Regions from separate parts of the Massilia sp. X63 genome, predicted to be linked through region 1. Evidence: predicted binding sites of a transcription regulator. Region 1 holds the regulator's gene; each other region holds the start of a gene.

Evidence for each region. Region 1 encodes LexA, which represses DNA repair genes until DNA is damaged. Its sites were predicted from a motif close to ACTGTATNNNNATACAGT; they were not measured.
Region 2: recA (recombinase RecA) is a predicted target of LexA. The motif match lies at 2,240-2,257, and genes of this name have one in related genera.
Region 3: AB3347_RS06440 (putative DNA modification/repair radical SAM protein) is a predicted target of LexA. The motif match lies at 1,838-1,855, and genes of this name have one in related genera.
Region 4: AB3347_RS19130 (ATP-dependent helicase) is a predicted target of LexA. The motif match lies at 2,505-2,522, and genes of this name have one in related genera.

The regions. Positions count from the first base shown of each region.
Region 1 covers NZ_JBFTEF010000006.1:246,860-251,056, forward strand. Annotated here, with positions in the region: gene purF (amidophosphoribosyltransferase) at 1-65, shown strand, start outside; gene AB3347_RS14510 (cystathionine gamma-synthase family protein) at 78-1,331, shown strand; gene AB3347_RS14515 (sel1 repeat family protein) at 1,447-2,181, shown strand; gene lexA (transcriptional repressor LexA) at 2,256-2,888, opposite strand; gene rpsF (30S ribosomal protein S6) at 3,184-3,576, shown strand; gene priB (primosomal replication protein N) at 3,616-3,906, shown strand; gene rpsR (30S ribosomal protein S18) at 3,953-4,197, shown strand, end outside.
Region 2 covers NZ_JBFTEF010000002.1:446,495-450,691, forward strand. Annotated here, with positions in the region: gene AB3347_RS06105 (DUF2889 domain-containing protein) at 1-54, opposite strand, end outside; gene recX (recombination regulator RecX) at 615-1,073, opposite strand; gene recA (recombinase RecA) at 1,096-2,178, opposite strand; gene AB3347_RS06120 (response regulator transcription factor) at 2,416-3,117, shown strand; gene AB3347_RS06125 (sensor histidine kinase) at 3,114-4,197, shown strand, end outside.
Region 3 covers NZ_JBFTEF010000002.1:517,725-521,921, reverse strand. Annotated here, with positions in the region: gene AB3347_RS06445 (M16 family metallopeptidase) at 1-1,574, shown strand, start outside; gene AB3347_RS06440 (putative DNA modification/repair radical SAM protein) at 1,868-3,097, shown strand; gene AB3347_RS06435 (UdgX family uracil-DNA binding protein) at 3,094-4,197, shown strand, end outside.
Region 4 covers NZ_JBFTEF010000010.1:147,643-151,839, forward strand. Annotated here, with positions in the region: gene AB3347_RS19125 (NAD-dependent deacetylase) at 1-120, shown strand, start outside; gene AB3347_RS19130 (ATP-dependent helicase) at 382-2,478, opposite strand; gene AB3347_RS19135 (hypothetical protein) at 2,869-3,111, opposite strand; gene AB3347_RS19140 (hypothetical protein) at 3,311-3,487, shown strand; gene AB3347_RS19145 (chromate transporter) at 3,539-4,123, shown strand; gene AB3347_RS19150 (chromate transporter) at 4,120-4,197, shown strand, end outside.

The sequences.
Region 1 (4,197 bases):
GCAAGCCGGTCGAGGACGCGCCGACCAACCAGCTCAACCTCAACCGTCCGGTCACGGCGGAGTGACGGGGGCCTCCCATGAGTGAGTCGCAAGCAAAGCCGGCTTCGTACGGCTTCACCACCACCGTCCTGCACAACGACCGCCGCAAGGCGGTCGAGCACGGCTCTCTGCACAAGCCGGTGCACACCTCGGTGGCCTTCGGCTACGGCGACGCGCGCCAGCTGGCGTCGGTGTTCCAGGGCAAGGAGCCGGGCTTCCGCTACGGCCGCCAGGGCAATCCGACCGTCGGCGCGCTCGAGGACAAGATCAGCAAGATGGAAGACGGCGTCGGCACCATCTGCTTCGCCACCGGCATGGGCGCCATCGGCGCGCTGTTCCAGGGGCTGCTGCGCGCGGGCGACCACATCGTCTCGTCCTCCTTCCTGTTCGGCAATACCAACAGCCTGTGGCAAACCGTGGCCGGCCAGGGCGTCGCCGTCGATTTCGTCGATGCGACCGATGTCGCCAACGTCGAAGCAGTCTTGAAGCCGGACACGCGCATGGTGTTCGTGGAGACCATCGCCAACCCGCGCACCCAGGTGGCCGACCTGGCGCGCATCGGCCAGCTGTGCCGTGAGCGCGGCATCCTGTACGTGGTCGACAACACCATGACCACCCCCTGGCTGTTCCGTCCGAAGGCGGTGGGGGCGGGCCTGGTGGTCAATTCCCTGACCAAGTCGATCGGCGGTCACGGCAACGCGCTGGGCGGCGCGCTGACCGACACCGGCCTGTTCGACTGGAGCGCCTACCCGCACATCGCGCCCAACTTCCGCAAGCAGCCGGTCGCAGCCCAGGGCCTGGCCCAGCTGCGCGCCAAGGCGCTGCGCGACTTCGGCGCGGCCCTCGGGCCGGAAGCGGCGCACCACATCGCGGTGGGCGCCGAGACCCTGGCGCTGCGCATGGAACGCACCTGCGGCAACGCGCTGGCGCTGGCCCGGATGCTGGAGGCCGATGAGCGCGTGGCGGCGGTGCACTACCCGGGCCTGGCCTCGCACCCGCAGCACGGCATCACGGAGGTGCTGTTCCGCGCGGGCGGCTCCCTGATGAGCTTCGAGCTGCGCGAGGATATCGACTGCTTCGACTACCTGAACCGCCTGCAGCTTGGCATCCCGGCCAGCAACCTGGGCGACACCCGCACCCTGGTGATCCCGGTGGCGCACACCATCTTCTTCGAGATGGGGGCGGAGCGGCGCGCCAGCATGGGCATTGCCGAGTCGCTGATTCGCGTTTCGGTGGGCATCGAGGATACCGACGACCTGCTGGCGGACTTCCGCCAGGCGCTGGACGCCTGAACGGGGTCGGCGCAACATGAAAACGGCAGCCTCGGCTGCCGTTTTTGCATCAGCGGTTGAGCGGGGCAGGGGAATGCCGCTATCATGGGATTTCTTTCCCTCATCCTCCTCTGCCATGAAGACCAAGCTGTTCCTTGCATCCCTGCTGCTGTGCGGCGCCGCCTTTGCCGGCGAGCTGGAAGACGCCAACGCCCTGTTCGAAAAAAAGGACTACGCTGCGGCCGTGAAGATCTACACCAGGCTGGCCAATGCCGGCAATCCGGCCGCCCAGCAGGCGCTGGGCCAGATGTACTTCTATGGCGAAGCAGGCGAGGTGGACGAGGCCAGGGCGGCCGCGCTGTTCAAGAAGGCTGCCGCCAAGGGCAACAAGATCGCCGCCGCTTCGCTCGAGATGATCGACCAGCGCGCCCAGCGCCGCAAGGAAATCGACTACTGGATCAGCGGCTACGACGGCGAAGACCTGAAGTCGGGCGAGTTCCGCTGCGTGACGCCGCGCATTCCGGCGATGTCGAAGATCAATGCCGATATCGACCGCATCGGCGCGGCCGTGGCCGCGTGGCAGGAGTGCTACAACAAGTTCGTTACCAACCTGAACGAGGCGACCCCGCTCACCAAGCGCATTCCGCCGGACATCCAGAAGCTGATGAACAAGGAAGAAATGGAGAAGTCGACTGCCTACCTGACCCAGCTGCACAGCAACCTGAGCGAAGAGGCGAAGGTAAGTTCGAAGCTGTTGCTGGCGGACTTCGCCGCCTGGCGCTCGGCGACCGAGGCCTATGTGGAAGAGCACAACAAGATGGTGAAGTCCGCCAAGAAGGACTCGTACTGGGCGGACAAGAAGATTCAGTAATCAGGATCTTCACCGGCGACGCGTGGGCCACGAGGGCCCACGCATTCGCGGACGATGCCGGAAGCGCGGGAGGCTCAGTGCCAGCTGCGCATCAGGCCGACCGCCAGGCCTTCCAGCGCGAACTCGTCTTCGGGCGACACCTGGATCACCTTGAAGTCCGGGTTTTCCGGCAGCAGCTCGACCAGGTTGCCGGTCTTGCGGTAGCGCTTGACGGTGACTTCTTCGCCGAGGCGGGCGACCACGATCTGGCCGTTCTTGGCGCTGTCGATCTTCTTGACCGCGAGGAAGTCGCCGTCGCAGATGCCGGCGTCGCGCATCGACCAGCCCTTGACCTTCAGCAGGAAGTCGGGGCGCGCCGAGAACATGGCGGCGTCGACGGAGTAGGTGGCTTCCACGTGTTCCTGGGCCAGGATCGGCGAGCCGGCGGCGACGCGGCCGACCAGCGGCAGCGACATCATCAGGGCCGCAGGCACCAGCGGGACCTGTTCGACCGAGGCGCCGACCAGGCGGATGCCGCGCGAGGTGCCCGGCGAAATCTCGATCGCGCCCTTGCGCGCCAGCGCCTGCAGGTGTTCTTCGGCCGCGTTGGCCGATTTGAAACCCAGCTCGGCCGCGATTTCGGCGCGGGTCGGCGGGAAGCCGGTGTTTTCGATCGCTTCCTTGATCAGGTTAAGGATCTGTTCTTGCCTTGCAGTGAGCTTGAGCATGGGTGTGTTACGGCAAATGGTTGTAAGAGCAGACTGTATTTTTGTACAGTATTCTGATATGCGCAAGGGCAAACACGGGAAAACTGTAAAAAAATTGTGCAATGCAGTCTGAAACGCCCACGAAGTGTGGTGCGACGCACGCATGCCGCCCCGAACCGCCGGGCTTTGCTGCGCCCAGGCCACGCCCCCGATTCCCATCGACGCATTTTTCCGGCTATAATGGCAGGCTTTCCCTTCCCACACTCGTCTTGACGCCGAGGTGGGCATTTGTTTAAACGTCCTTAAGGAGTGTTGCATGCGTCATTATGAAATCGTTTTTATCGTCCACCCGGACCAGAGCGAGCAAGTCCCGGCGATGATCGAGCGTTACAAGACCACGGTGACCAGCCGCGGCGGTAACATCCATCGCGTGGAAGACTGGGGCCGTCGCCAGATGGCTTACCAGATCCAGAAGCTGCCGAAAGCCCACTACATCTGCATGAACATCGAGTGCGACAACGAGACCCTGGTCGAGCTGGAAACCGCATTCAAGTTCAACGATGCCGTCCTGCGTCACCTGACCGTCAAGATGAAGAAGGCCGAAACCGCACCGTCGCCGATGATGAAGTCGGTCCAGCGCGAAGACGCAGCCAAGAGCCACCGCGCAGAAGCCGCAGCGCCTGCCGCTGCCCCGGCCGCAGCTGCCTAAGTTTTTCCCCAGGAATTCAGCAGGAAGCGACACAGCGCAGTGAACCAGTTCCAGCTCATCGCGACCATCGCGGAGCGTGACGTACTGCGTTATACCCCGGCCGGCGTCCCCATCGTGGGCGTCATCCTGATGCACAGTTCGCAGCAGGAAGAGGCAGGGGTGGCAAGGCAGGTCGAGTTTGATATCCCCGCGCTGGCCGCGGGCACGATTTCAGGCCGGGTTGCCGACGCCGAACTCGGCGCCGCCTACCGCTTCGAAGGATTCCTCGCACGGAAGAACCGCAACAGCAAAGCCTTGGTGTTTCACATCATTGATTTCAGTGCCGCATAGTCGCCCAGCGACACGGCCAATTTAGATTAGATACAGGAGCCTCGAAATGGCATTCGGTAAAAAGTTCGACAAAAACAAAGCTAAAGAAAAACTCAAGCGCAAACAGCAGAACCCGCTGTTCAAGCGCAAGAAGTTCTGCCGCTTCACCGCCGCAGGCGTGGAACAGGTGGACTACAAGGACGTCGACACCCTGAAGGACTTCGTCCAGGAAAACGGCAAGATCATGCCGGCACGCCTGACCGGCACCAAGGCGCACTACCAGCGCCAGGTCGACACCGCCATCAAGCGCGC
Region 2 (4,197 bases), on a different contig from region 1:
GGTGATGGCGCGCGTATGCCGGAGCGAGCGCGATACGGGAGGAGACAGGGGCATAAAAACCAATGCCGCTTGCGCGGCGGTTAGTGGTGCAGCCAGTGTGCTTCATGCACGTTGACGTAGCTTCTACGACAACAACCGCTCATGCGGCGCTGCTTAAACCGTGAAAGTTTAGCACAGGGCGTTGTCGGTTGCACTGCAACAGAGGCGATTTTGCCGCGTAGCAGCAATACACGAGGGATTTTCTTGCCGAGTAGCCAAGCTTGCAGGCGGCTGGACGAGTTCGCCCCTGTGGCAGGACCAAATTGATGCGCCGAGATGGAGACGGAACTGCGGGACGGGACCGGCAAGGAGGCAGCGCCAGCGTGCAGCGCCATTATCCGTTGAGGAATATGCTGAGGCATATCGGAAATGACGCTCCACGCTGGCGCCGGAGCAAGGCTTCTCTCTATATAAGTACAAGAAGAAACCCATCGCATCGAGGGTAATACACGACGGTAATACACAGGGGTGATACAACAGGCCTGCGGCCACGCCTGGCATATCGTCGGAGCAGGCCTGGGGCCAGGCCTGCTCGTCATCGCAGCAGGCCGGGCTTGGGCTTCAAGACCAGCCTGCTACAGCTCGTCGTCGTCGGGAGCGCCCTGCATGGCGGCCCGCGCAGCGCGTTGGGAGAAACCACGCTGCAGCAGGAAGCGCATCTGCTTGGCTCGCTCGGCCGCATCGGCGGCGACGGTACCGAATTTGCGCTGCCACACTTCGGAGGCACGCGCAGTTTCGCTGTCGGCAAGCGAGGCCTTGATCTCGTCCAGGGCCTCGCCTTTGAGGCCGTGGCTTTGCAGCTCGGCCATCACGCGGCTATTGCCGAAACGTGCCGCCCGCCGGTTGATGAGCGATTCGGCAAACCGTTCCTGCGACAGCCAGTTGTTCTTTTCAAGGAAATCCAGGAGGGCTTCCACGTCGTCGCCCTCCTCGGCATGACGGGCCAGCTTGCGCCCCAGCTCGAGCCGGCTGTGCTCGCGCATCGACAGATAGCGAAGCGCGCGCGCTTTCAGGCTCAGCTGGGGTGCAGGCATAGGCTCTCTACACGATCGCCGATTACTCGCCGACTGCCTTCAGCTTGTCCTTGCCGCTGTCTTCGACAGCAGCGAGGACCGGCGGCAGTTCACGCACGCCCAGCGCGGCACGGACCTTGTTCTCGATTTCGCGTGCCAGTGCCGGACGATCTTTCAGGAACTGGCGGGCGTTGTCCTTGCCCTGGCCGATACGTTCGCCGTTATAGCTGTACCACGAGCCCGACTTCTCGACGATCTTGTTGTCGGCGCCCAGGTCCAGGATTTCGCCTTCGCGCGAGGTGCCTTCTCCGTACAGGATGTCGAAGTGGGCTTCCTTGAACGGCGGCGCGATCTTGTTCTTGACGACCTTGACCTTGGTTTCGTTACCGATCACTTCGTCACCCGACTTGATCGAGCCGGTACGGCGGATGTCCATGCGCACGGAGGCGTAGAACTTCAGCGCGTTACCGCCGGTGGTGGTTTCCGGGCTGCCGAACATCACGCCGATCTTCATGCGGATCTGGTTGATGAAGATGACCAGGGTGTTGGTACGGTTGATCGAGCCGGTCAGCTTGCGCAGCGCCTGCGACATCAGTCGTGCCTGCAGGCCCGGGAGCGAGTCGCCCATGTCGCCTTCGATCTCGGCGCGCGGGGTCAGTGCCGCCACCGAGTCGATGACCACCAGGTCGACCGAGCCCGAACGCACCAGGGCGTCGGTGATTTCCAGTGCTTGCTCGCCGGTGTCCGGCTGCGAGATCAAGAGGTCGCCCAGGTTGATGCCCAGCTTCTGCGCGTAGGTCACATCGAGCGCGTGCTCGGCGTCGATGAAGGCGCAGGTGCCGCCCAGTTTCTGCATCTGAGCAATGGTCTGCAGCGTCAGGGTGGTTTTACCCGACGATTCCGGACCGTAGATCTCGACGATACGACCGCGCGGCAGGCCACCGACACCCAGCGCGATGTCCAGGCCCAGCGAGCCGGTGGAAACAGTCTGCACTTCCTCGACCGGCGCATTGGTATCCATGCGCATGACCGAGCCCTTGCCGAACTGCTTTTCAATCTGCGCCAGGGCGGCTGCCAGCGCTTTGCCTTTTTCGGCAACGTTTAATGCAAGTTTTTTGTCGTCCATGGTGTACTTTCAGCTGTGGAGTAGGCAAGGTAGTGGTGCTACCGCGTAAATCAAGGTCTCTACTGTATAAAAATCCAGTGGTTCTTTACGCTGAATCCAGACCACCACTGTATATAAAACCAGTGGTTTTAGCAAGCGAAAAAAGAGCCCGGTGTTGTTATCCAAGACCCTCGCATTGTTGCGATAAATCAAACACAATAGAGCCTGTTGAAGGTCTAACGTTTTACAGGTGGTTCCATGCGAATTCTGCTCGCCGAAGATGATAGCGTACTTGCCGATGGGCTCACGCGTTCGCTGCGCCAGTCCGGGTATGCGATCGATTGCGTCAAGAACGGCCAGGACGCCGACACGGCGCTGTCCACCCAGGAGTTCGACCTCCTGATCCTCGATCTCGGCCTGCCCAAGCTGTCCGGGCTGGAGGTGCTGCGGCGCCTGCGCGCGCGCTCCTCGCTGCTGCCGGTGCTGATCCTCACCGCGGCCGACTCGGTCGAGCAGCGCGTCGAAGGCCTCGACCTCGGCGCCGACGACTACATGGCCAAGCCCTTCGCCCTGTCCGAGCTGGAGGCGCGGGTGCGCGCCCTCACCCGGCGCGGCGCCGGCGGCGGCCCTGCCGTGGTGCGCCACGGCCCGCTGGTCTACGACCAGGTCGGCCGCAGCGCCTACATCAACGACCAGATGCTCGACCTGTCGGCGCGCGAACTGGGCCTGCTCGAAGTGCTGCTGGCGCGCACCGGGCGCCTGGTCTCCAAGGAGCAGCTGGTGGACCACCTGTGCGAATGGGGCGAGGAAGTCTCGAACAACGCCATCGAGGTGTACGTGCACCGGCTGCGCAAGAAGATCGAGGTCGGCGGCGTGCGCATCGCCACCGTGCGCGGCCTCGGCTATTGCCTCGAGAAATTCTCCGACGCGCCGCGCGCGCCGGCGCCAGAGAACAAGTGAACGAACGCGACGCCGGGCTCGAGGACGCGCCGCCGGACGCGGGCCCGGACGCGTCGTCGCCCTCCGCGGCCGGGCAGTTCCCGCCCTACGTGCCGCCCAATCCGGAACCCGACGAGAACATCCGCCATTCGCTGTTCGGCGAGATCCTCGACTGGATGCTGGCGCCGCTGCTGCTGCTGTGGCCGATGAGCATCGCGATCACCTACCTGGTGGCCAAGTCGATCGCCAACCAGCCCTTCGACGATGCGCTGGAAGACCGCGTCACCGTGCTGTCGCAGCAGATCCGCACCGTGGCCGGGCGGCCGGTGGTGCAGCTGCCCCCGAGCGCGCGCGACGTGCTGCGCGCCGACGACGTCGACAGCGTGTTCTTCCAGATCAGCGGGCCGGACGGCGCCCACCTCGACGGCGACCGCGACCTGCCGCGCCCCCGCGTCGGCGACGGCGGCGATGCCGACGAGCGAACCCGCAACGGCGCGGTGGCGTTCCGCAACGACAGCATCCACGGCACGCCGGTGCGGGTCGCCTATTCCTGGATCAGCCTCGACCCGCTGCACGAGCGCAGCGCGGGCCGGGACGCCGGCCTGGCCCTGGTCCAGGTCGCGGAAACCCTCGACAAGCGCGCCCACCTGGCCAACGAGATCATCAAGGGCGTGATCCTGCCCCAGTTCATCATCCTGCCGGTGATCCTGGCGCTGGTCTGGTTCGCGCTGTCGCGCGGCCTGTCGCCGCTGGCCGAGCTCCAGGAGCGCATCCGCGCGCGCCCGCAGGACGACCTGTCGCCGATCGACCCGCGCCAGGTGCCGGAAGAGATCTCGCCGCTGGTGGGTTCCTTCAACGACATGCTCGAGCGCCTGGGCCAGACCGTCGAGATGCAGAAGCGCTTCATCGCCGACGCCGCGCACCAGATGAAGACGCCGCTGGCCGGCATGCGCATGCAGTCCGAGCTGGCGCTGCGCCAGGTCGACGCGGCAGAGATCCACCGCTCGCTCGAGCAGCTGGCCCAGAGCTCGGAATCGGCCACGCGCCTGGTCAACCAGCTGCTGGCCCTGGCGCGCGCCGAGAACCAGCCGCATGCCGGCC
Region 3 (4,197 bases), on a different contig from region 1:
TGGGCGGCATGGGCGGCCGCAGCGACGTGCTGGCCGAAAGCCAGACCTACGGCGACAAGCCGGACGCCTACCTCGACCGCCTCGAACTGTTCGCCACCAGCAGCCCGGCCGACGTCAAGGCGGCGGGTAACCGCTGGCTGCGCGCCAACCACTACACCATGACGGTGCGGCCGTCGGCCAAGCTGGCCGCGACCAAGTCGACCCTGGACCGCAAGAAGCTGCCAAGCCTGGGCGATGCCCCGGACGTCAAGTTCCCGGCGCTGCAGCGCGCCCAGCTGAAGAACGGCCTGAAGGTCGTGCTGCTGGAACGCCATACGGCGCCGATCGTCAACGTCTCGCTGGCGGTCGACGCCGGCGCGGCCTCGGACAGCAGCGCCAAGGCCGGCGCCGCCTCGCTGGCGCTCGACCTGCTGGACAAGGGCACCAGGAACCGTGACGCCTTCGCGCTGTCGGATGCGCTGGAAAACCTGGGCGCGCGCCTGACCACCGGCACCTCGCAGGACCAGTCGCTGGTACGCCTGCAGGCCACCAGCGCCAACCTGACGCCGTCCCTCAACCTGATGGCCGAAGCCGCGCTGAGCCCGAGCTTCCCGCAAGACCAGTTCGCGCTCTCGAAGAGCCGCCGCATCGCCGGCATCGCCCAGGAAAAGGCCCAGCCGAACAGCCTGGCCTTGCGCCTGATCCCATCGGTGCTGTACGGCGCCGACCACGCCTACGGCAAGCCGGCCTCAGGTTTCGAATCGAGCGTGCAGGGCCTGACCCGCGACGACCTGATGGCCTGGCACGGCACCTGGTTCAAGCCGGGCAGCGCCACCATCGTGGTGGCAGGCGACACCACCATGGACAAGCTGCTGCCGGCGCTGGAAGCGAGCTTCGGCAAGTGGCAGCAGGGCAGCGCCCCGGCCAAGAAGATGAGCACGGTGCCGGCGACCCAGGGCAAGCGCCTGATCCTGGTGGACAAGCCGGACGCGCCGCAGTCGACCATCGTCGCGACCCACGTGTCGCAGGCCTACGGCCAGCCGGAAGACCTGGCGATGGAGCCGGTGATGACCAACTTCGGCGGCATCGCGACCTCGCGCCTGAACCGCAACCTGCGCCTGGACAAGCACTGGAGCTACGGCACCCAGGCCCGCCTGCCGGACGTGCGCGGCCAGCGTCCGTTCTACATCATCGCGCCGGTGCAGACCGACAAGACGATCGAGGCGATGCGCGAGGTGCAGAAAGAGCTGCGCGGCGTGGCCGGCGAGCGTCCGCTGGTGGGCACCGAGTACGAAAGCATCATGCGCAACATGAGCTCGCGCCTGCCGGGCCGCTTCTCCACGCTCGCCGCACTGGAAGCGGCGGGGCTGGACGCCGTCAACCTGAGCCTGGCGGACGACTACTGGACCAGGTATGCGTCCAACGTGCGTGCGCTCACGCCGGAGCAGCTGGGTGCGGCCTCGTCGAAGTTCATCAAGCCGGACGAGGCGGTGTGGATGGTGATCGGCGACCTGCGCAAGATCGAGGCGGGCGTGCGCTCGCTGGGCTGGGGTGAAGTCACCGTAGTGGATGCGGACGGCAAGCCGATTCGTTGATCTGAGCTTGCTGTCGTAGGGTGGGCGACTCGTCATCCGGTCCACTGGACCGGATGACCCCACGCGGTGATAGGTGCAATATGAGCAGCCGCGCGGGCTGCAGTGCTGTAGTTTGACCGCGTGGGCGGGAGACCCGCCCACCCTACGGTACCTGGAAAGCCTGGTCTCTGACCGGGCTTTTTTTACGTCTTGCCCCGTCTTTGAACCGCTGGAGGCATGCACACTTGCGCCCATCGTCCCTGTGCATACGCGCGCGATAGTATACTGTATGCCCATACAGTTCAAGGCATGCGATGGAACTCAAGGACAAACTGGAAATCCTGGCCGACGCCGCGAAATACGACGCGTCCTGCGCCAGCAGTGGCGCGCCCAAGCGTTCGTCCGAGGACAAGGACGGTTTCGGCGCCACCACCGGCATGGGCATCTGCCACAGCTACACGCCGGACGGCCGCTGCGTCTCGCTGCTCAAGATCCTGCTCACCAACTTCTGCATCTACGACTGCCAGTACTGCATCAACCGCCGCACGTCCAACGTGCCGCGCGCCCGCTTCTCGGTCGAAGAAGTGGTCAAGCTCACCCATGATTTCTACGTCCGCAACTACATCGACGGCCTGTTCCTGAGCTCGGGCATCATCCAGTCGGCCGACTACACCATGGAGCAGCTGGTGGCCGTGGCGCGCCAGCTGCGCGAAGTGCACAAGTTCCGCGGCTACATCCACCTCAAGACCATCCCCGACGCCGACCCGCTGCTCATCGAAGAAGCGGGCCGCTGGGCCGATCGCCTGTCGGTGAACATCGAGCTGCCGACCCACGACAGCGTGACCCGCCTGGCGCCGGAAAAGAACGTCCACACCATCAAGCTGGCGATGGGATCGATCCGCCGCAAGCTCGACGAAAAGGCGGAAGAGCCGAAGGCGCCGAGCTTCGCGCCGGCGGGGCAGAGCACGCAGATGATCGTCGGCGCCGACGCCAGCGACGACCACACCATCCTGAATACCGCCGAAACGCTGTACGGCAGCTACAAGCTGAAACGCGTGTACTACTCGGCCTTCAGCCCGATCCCGCAAAGTCCGAAGAGCGTGCCGGCGGCGCCGCCGCCGCTGCTGCGCGAGCACCGCCTGTACCAGGCCGACTTCCTGCTGCGCGGCTACGGGTTTACCGCGGGCGAGCTGATGCCGCAATCGGGCAACCTGGCGCTCGACGTCGATCCCAAGCTGGGCTGGGCGCTGGCCAACCGCGAGCACTTCCCGCTCGACCTGAACCGCGCCGACGAGACCATGATCGCGCGCGTGCCCGGCATCGGCATCCGCAACGCCAGGCGCATCGTCGACCTGCGCCGCCTGCGCCGCATCCGCTGGGAAGACCTGTCGCGCCTGCGCTGCAGCATGAAGAAGCTGGCGCCCTTCATCGTCACCGCCGACTACAAGCCGGTGCAAGGCGCCGCCAGTTCCCACCTCCTGCGGCGCCACCTGGCCGACGCGCCCGAGCAGATGAATTTGTGGCCGGAACTGCAGGCCGCATGAACGAGGCCACCGCCCTGCCTGGCGCCGCCGGCCAGCCGCTGGCGGTGAACAGCTTCGCCGAATGGCGCGAGGCGGCGCGCGAGCTTCTCAGGGCCGGCGTGCCGCCCGAGGCGGTGAGCTGGGGTACGCCCGAGGGCGGCGATCTGTTCTCGGGTGCGCCGGCCCTGCCTGAGCCGGACGATAATCAAGGCAACCGATTGCAGGAAGCGCAATCGCCACGACCGCCGGCGCAGGGGACAAGTCCACGCGTGCCGCGATCGCTGCTGGAGATGCTGCAGAAAGCCGCGTGCTTCCGCGCCCCGGACCGCTGGGCTTTCCTGTATCGCGTGCTGTGGCGCTGGACGCATGGCGAACACGACGTGCAGTCGCCCGCCGATCCGGACGGCAGCCGCCTGCACGGCATGGTCAAGGCGGTGCGCCGCGAGGAGCACGACATGCATGCCTACATCCGTTTCCGTGAACGCCCGCTGGATGCAGGCGATCCGCGCTTCGTCGCCTGGTTCGAGCCGCGCCACGACGTGCTGCCCCAGGTGGCCGAGCACTTCGTCGCCCGCATGGGCAAGGTCAGCTGGATGATCGCCACGCCCGAGGCCAGCGTGCTGTGGGACGGCCGGGCGCTGCACCACACCGGGCCGCTGATGTCGAGCGCGGCCGAGCTGGATGATGCGGGCGAGGCGCTCTGGCTCACCTACTACCGCAGCATCTTCAATCCCGCGCGCGTCAACGCCCAGCTGATGCAGAGCCACATTCCCTCGCGCTTCTGGAAGAACCTGCCGGAAGGCGCGATCGTGCCTTCGCTGGTGAGCCAGGCCGAACTCGGGGCGCGCAAGATCGGGCAGGTCGAGGCGGTGGGCCGCAAGAGCGGCGCCACCATTCCGATCAGCGCCGAGGCGGCGCAGCCGGACCGCGAGCAGCCCTCGAAACTCGACGAGTGCCGGCGCTGCGAGCTGTGGCAGTACGCCACCCAGGCGGTCGGCGGCGAAGGCCCGAAGCGTTCGCCGATCATGATCGTCGGCGAGCAGCCGGGCGACCAGGAAGACCTGGCCGGCAAGCCCTTCGTCGGCCCGGCCGGCAAGCTGCTCGACCAGGTGTTCGCCCAG
Region 4 (4,197 bases), on a different contig from region 1:
CTGATCCGCATCAATCCGCGCGAGGCCGCGGTGCGCGACGGCGTCGGGCTGGAGATGAACGCCCTGCCGGCCCTGCGCCTGCTGGCGGCAGCACTAAAGATTGACACGAATCAATCCTGAAAGATAAACCATTGATTTTATTGAAAATTCCCCAATATCCACAAGAACTGTGGATAAAGTTGTGGAAAAGCACCACTTGACAAGCCGAAAGGCCAGTAATGGTGCGGGTTTCAACAAAATGCCCGTTCCGCAGGCAAATTGAAATCCGCTAAAAATCAATGACTTAGCGCTGCACTCCTTGCCTACCGTGCGAGCATGTACGGCAAATTCCTACAAAAACCCTGCGCAGGGGATAAGTCGCTAACGTGGTCCGATCTCCCGTCATTTCCACGCGTTGCGGGCGCGCTCCCTGACCAGCATCCGCACGCTGTCCGGCACCGGCTTGCGCAGCTGCGGCGTGTCCGCGCTGAGCCAGGTCGTCTCCTCGAAATGCTTGAGCATGGCCGGCGTGATGAAGCGGGTGCGCGCCGCGTACACGTGGCGGTCGCCGGTCGCGGCCTGCTGCTTGATGAAGAAACGGTTCGGCACCACCAGTTGCAGGTGCTCGCGGGCGCGCGTCATCGCCACGTAGAGCAGGCGCCGCTCCTCTTCGATATCGTCGTTATTGCCAGTGCTCATGTCCGACGGAATGCAGCCGTCCACCACGTTCAGGACGGTCACGGATTTCCATTCCTGGCCCTTGCTCGAGTGGATGGTCGACAGGATCACGTAGTCTTCGTCGAGCAGCGGCGGGCCGGCGCGGTCGCTGGTGGCCTCGGGCGGATCGAGCGTGATCTCGGCCAGGAAGCTCTCGCGGGTGGCATGGCCGCCGGCCAGCGCGGCCAGCTGCTCGACGTCGGCGGCGCGCACCTGGGCATCGTCGTACATGCGTTCCAGGTGCGGCAAATACCATTGCTTGACGAGCTCGATGTCGGCCGGCCAGCGCAGGCCGGGTGTGCGCAGGCGCCGGTACAGCGCGCCGAACGCCGCCCAGTCGTCCAGGCTCTTGCCCGGGACCGCGAAAGCTTCGACCGCGGCGGCCGGATCGGTCGCTTCGGCCACCGCATCCAGCAGGCGGCTGGCAGTGGCCGGGCCGATACCCGGGACCAGCTGGGCGACGCGGAAACCCGCCATGCGTCCGTTCGGGTTCTGGGCGAAGCGCAGCACGGCCAGCACGTCCTTGATGTGGGCGGCCTCGAGGAACTTCAGGCCGCCGAACTTCACGAAGGGGATGTTACGGCGCATCAGTTCCAGTTCCAGCGCGGCGCTGTGGCTGGCCGCGCGGAACAGCACCGCCTGCGACTTCAGGGCGATGCCCGTCTCGCGCTGCTCGAGGATCCGGTTGCAGGTCCAGCGTGCCTGCTCGGCCTCGTCGGGGATCAGGACCAGTTGCGGCTTGAGGCTGGACGCCTTGTCGGTCCACAGGGTCTTGGCATGGCGCTCGCGCGCGCCGGCGATGACGGCATTCGAGGCGTCCAGGATCGGCTGGGTCGAGCGGTAGTTGCGCTCCAGGGTGATCACCTGCGCGGGCTGCGAGAACTGCTTCGGGAAATCGAGGATGTTGCGCACCGTGGCGCCGCGGAAGGCGTAGATCGACTGCGCATCGTCGCCGACCACCATCACGCCCTCGCCGCCCGGCTTCATGCCCGTGATGATCGATGCCTGCAGGCGGTTGGTGTCCTGGTATTCGTCGACCAGCACGTGGTCGAACAGGGCGCCGAGCTCGGGGCCGAGCTCCGGGTCGGCCGCCATCTCGGCCCAGAACAGCAGCAGGTCGTCGTAGTCGAGGACGTTCTGCTCCTGCTTGGCATCGACGTAGGCGCCGAACAGGGTCTTCAGTTGCGCTTCCCACTCGCTGCACCAGGGGAAGGTGGACTGCAACACGTCCTGGAGCGGTGCGCGGCTGTTCACCACCCGCGAATAAATCGACAGGCAGGTACCCTTCAGCGGAAAGCGCTTGGCAAGGCTGGACAGGCCGATCTCGTGGCGCACCAGTCCCATCAGGTCTTCCGAGTCGCCGCGGTCGTGGATGGTAAAGGATTCGTCCAGGCCGATGCGGCCGGCATACTGCCGCAGCAGGCGCGCGCCGATCGCGTGGAAGGTACCGGCCCACGGCAGCGCCACCGGCGCCGCGTTCAGGCCGCCAGCCCCGCCCTTTCCGAGCAGGCGCTGCAGTACGCCGCTGGCGCGCTGGCTCATCTCGCCGGCGGCACGCCGCGAAAAGGTCAGCAGCAGGATGCGCTGGGGGTCGGCGCCGGACCCGATCAGCCGGGCGACGCGGTGCGCCAGCGTATTGGTCTTGCCCGACCCGGCGCCGGCCACCACTAGCAAGGGCCGCACGGTGGCCGCACCGAGGTCGTGCTCGACCGCCGCGCGCTGTTCCGGATTCAGGGCGGCGAAGGGGTCGTCGGTGGCGGGCTGGTCGAGAGCGGCGGACATGGGAGGGCGGAAGCTGGAAATGCCATACTGTACATTTATCCAGTACTCGTGTGCAAGCACCAAACAAGCGAAAGTCAAGGGCGCGCACGATTCAAACCGGCGCGTTTGAGGCGATCAGGTCATGGAAAACGTGCAGAAAGCGTGCTAAGTCGCTAATACTTAAAAGCTTTTCCGGATATCCACAAAGTCTGTGAATAACTATGTGGAAAAGCGGGGGCTTGACACGCGGAATGCGGCCATCTGTGCGGCTTTCAACAATTTGCCTATTGGGAAGGCAACCGCGATAGCCCCAGAAATCAAGGGTTTACGCATGCATGTCGCATACGCGGCACGCAAAAACCGAAAATTTTTTTTGGGAAATCTTTGTGCATAAGCTCTTGCGCGGCAGGCTCAGGCAACCGCCAGGTCCGGACCACTGCGCCGCCTGGCCGGGTCCAGCAGGACGCGCGCGATGATCCGTCCTTCGATCGCGTGCAGTTTGAGGTATTCGAGTGCGGACAGGGTGCCGGCGACGCGCGCCAGGGCGATTCCATCGTCCACGATCTCGCGCCGGCGCAGATCGCGCCGATGTTCGGTAGCCGGGGCGCCGGCGGCGCCATCTGGATTGCTCGGGGAGCTGTGAAGCGGATTCATCGTGCGCCTGACCTTTCCGTTGAGATAAAGGGTGCTGGGGCTGCGGGAAGTATGGGCGAAGCGCGAACAATGTCAATGTCAGATACGAATCAAATCGCTTTCTTCCTGAGCGTGCCTGGCGCACCGCCAGGCGCCAGCGCTGCGCCGCCCTGCGCGACGGCCGCCTACAATGGCCGCGTCACCCAACTGAGAGGACGCCATGAGCATGCACCACGATCCCGACCTGAATCCCGGCGACGACGCCGAGCCCGGCACCCCCGGCACCGGCGAAGACGTGTGCGACGCCTGCGCCGGCAGCGGCAAACTGTCCGACGGTAAACCCTGCCCGAACTGCGGCGGCACCGGCAAGGTCACCGAGGGGATCGGCGGCGGCTGAGCGCCGGGCGGAGCGTGGACAGGCACCCGGGGGAGCGGCGATAATCCGCGGATGCCCTCCCCGCTCCCGCCGCCGGTCCCCCACCGTCCCCGCCCCGCCTCGCTCGCCGACCTGTTCCTCGCGTTTACCGTCCTGGCCCTGCAGGGCTTCGGCGGCGTGCTGGCGGTCGTCCAGCGCGAACTGGTCGAGCGCAAGCGCTGGCTGACGCAGGAGGAATTCGTCGAAGACTGGGCGGTGGCGCAGATCATGCCGGGGCCGAACGTGGTCAACCTGTCGATCATGCTCGGCGCCCGCTGGTTCGGCCCCGCCGGGGCGCTTGCCGCGCTGGCCGGGCTGCTCGTGCTGCCGCTGGCCCTGGTGCTGCTGCTGGCGGCCTTCCATGCGCGCTACGCCGGCCATCCCGCCGTGGCCGGGGCGCTGCGCGGCATGGCGGCGGTCTCGGCCGGACTGATCGCCGCCACCGCCCTCAGGCTTTCCAGCGCGCTGGCAAAGAACCCGCTTCCCCTGTCCTGGTCGGCCGCGATCGCGGCCGCCGCCTTCGTGCTGCTGGCCTGGCTGCGCGTGCCGCTGGTGTGGGTGCTGCCATCCCTGGGCGGGCTTGGCTGCACGCTGGCCTGGCGCCGCCTGCGTCCATGACGCCCGTGCAGCTGGCGCTCGGATGGGACGACTGGTTGTCCCTGTTCGTGCACTTCCTGATGCTGTCCCTGATG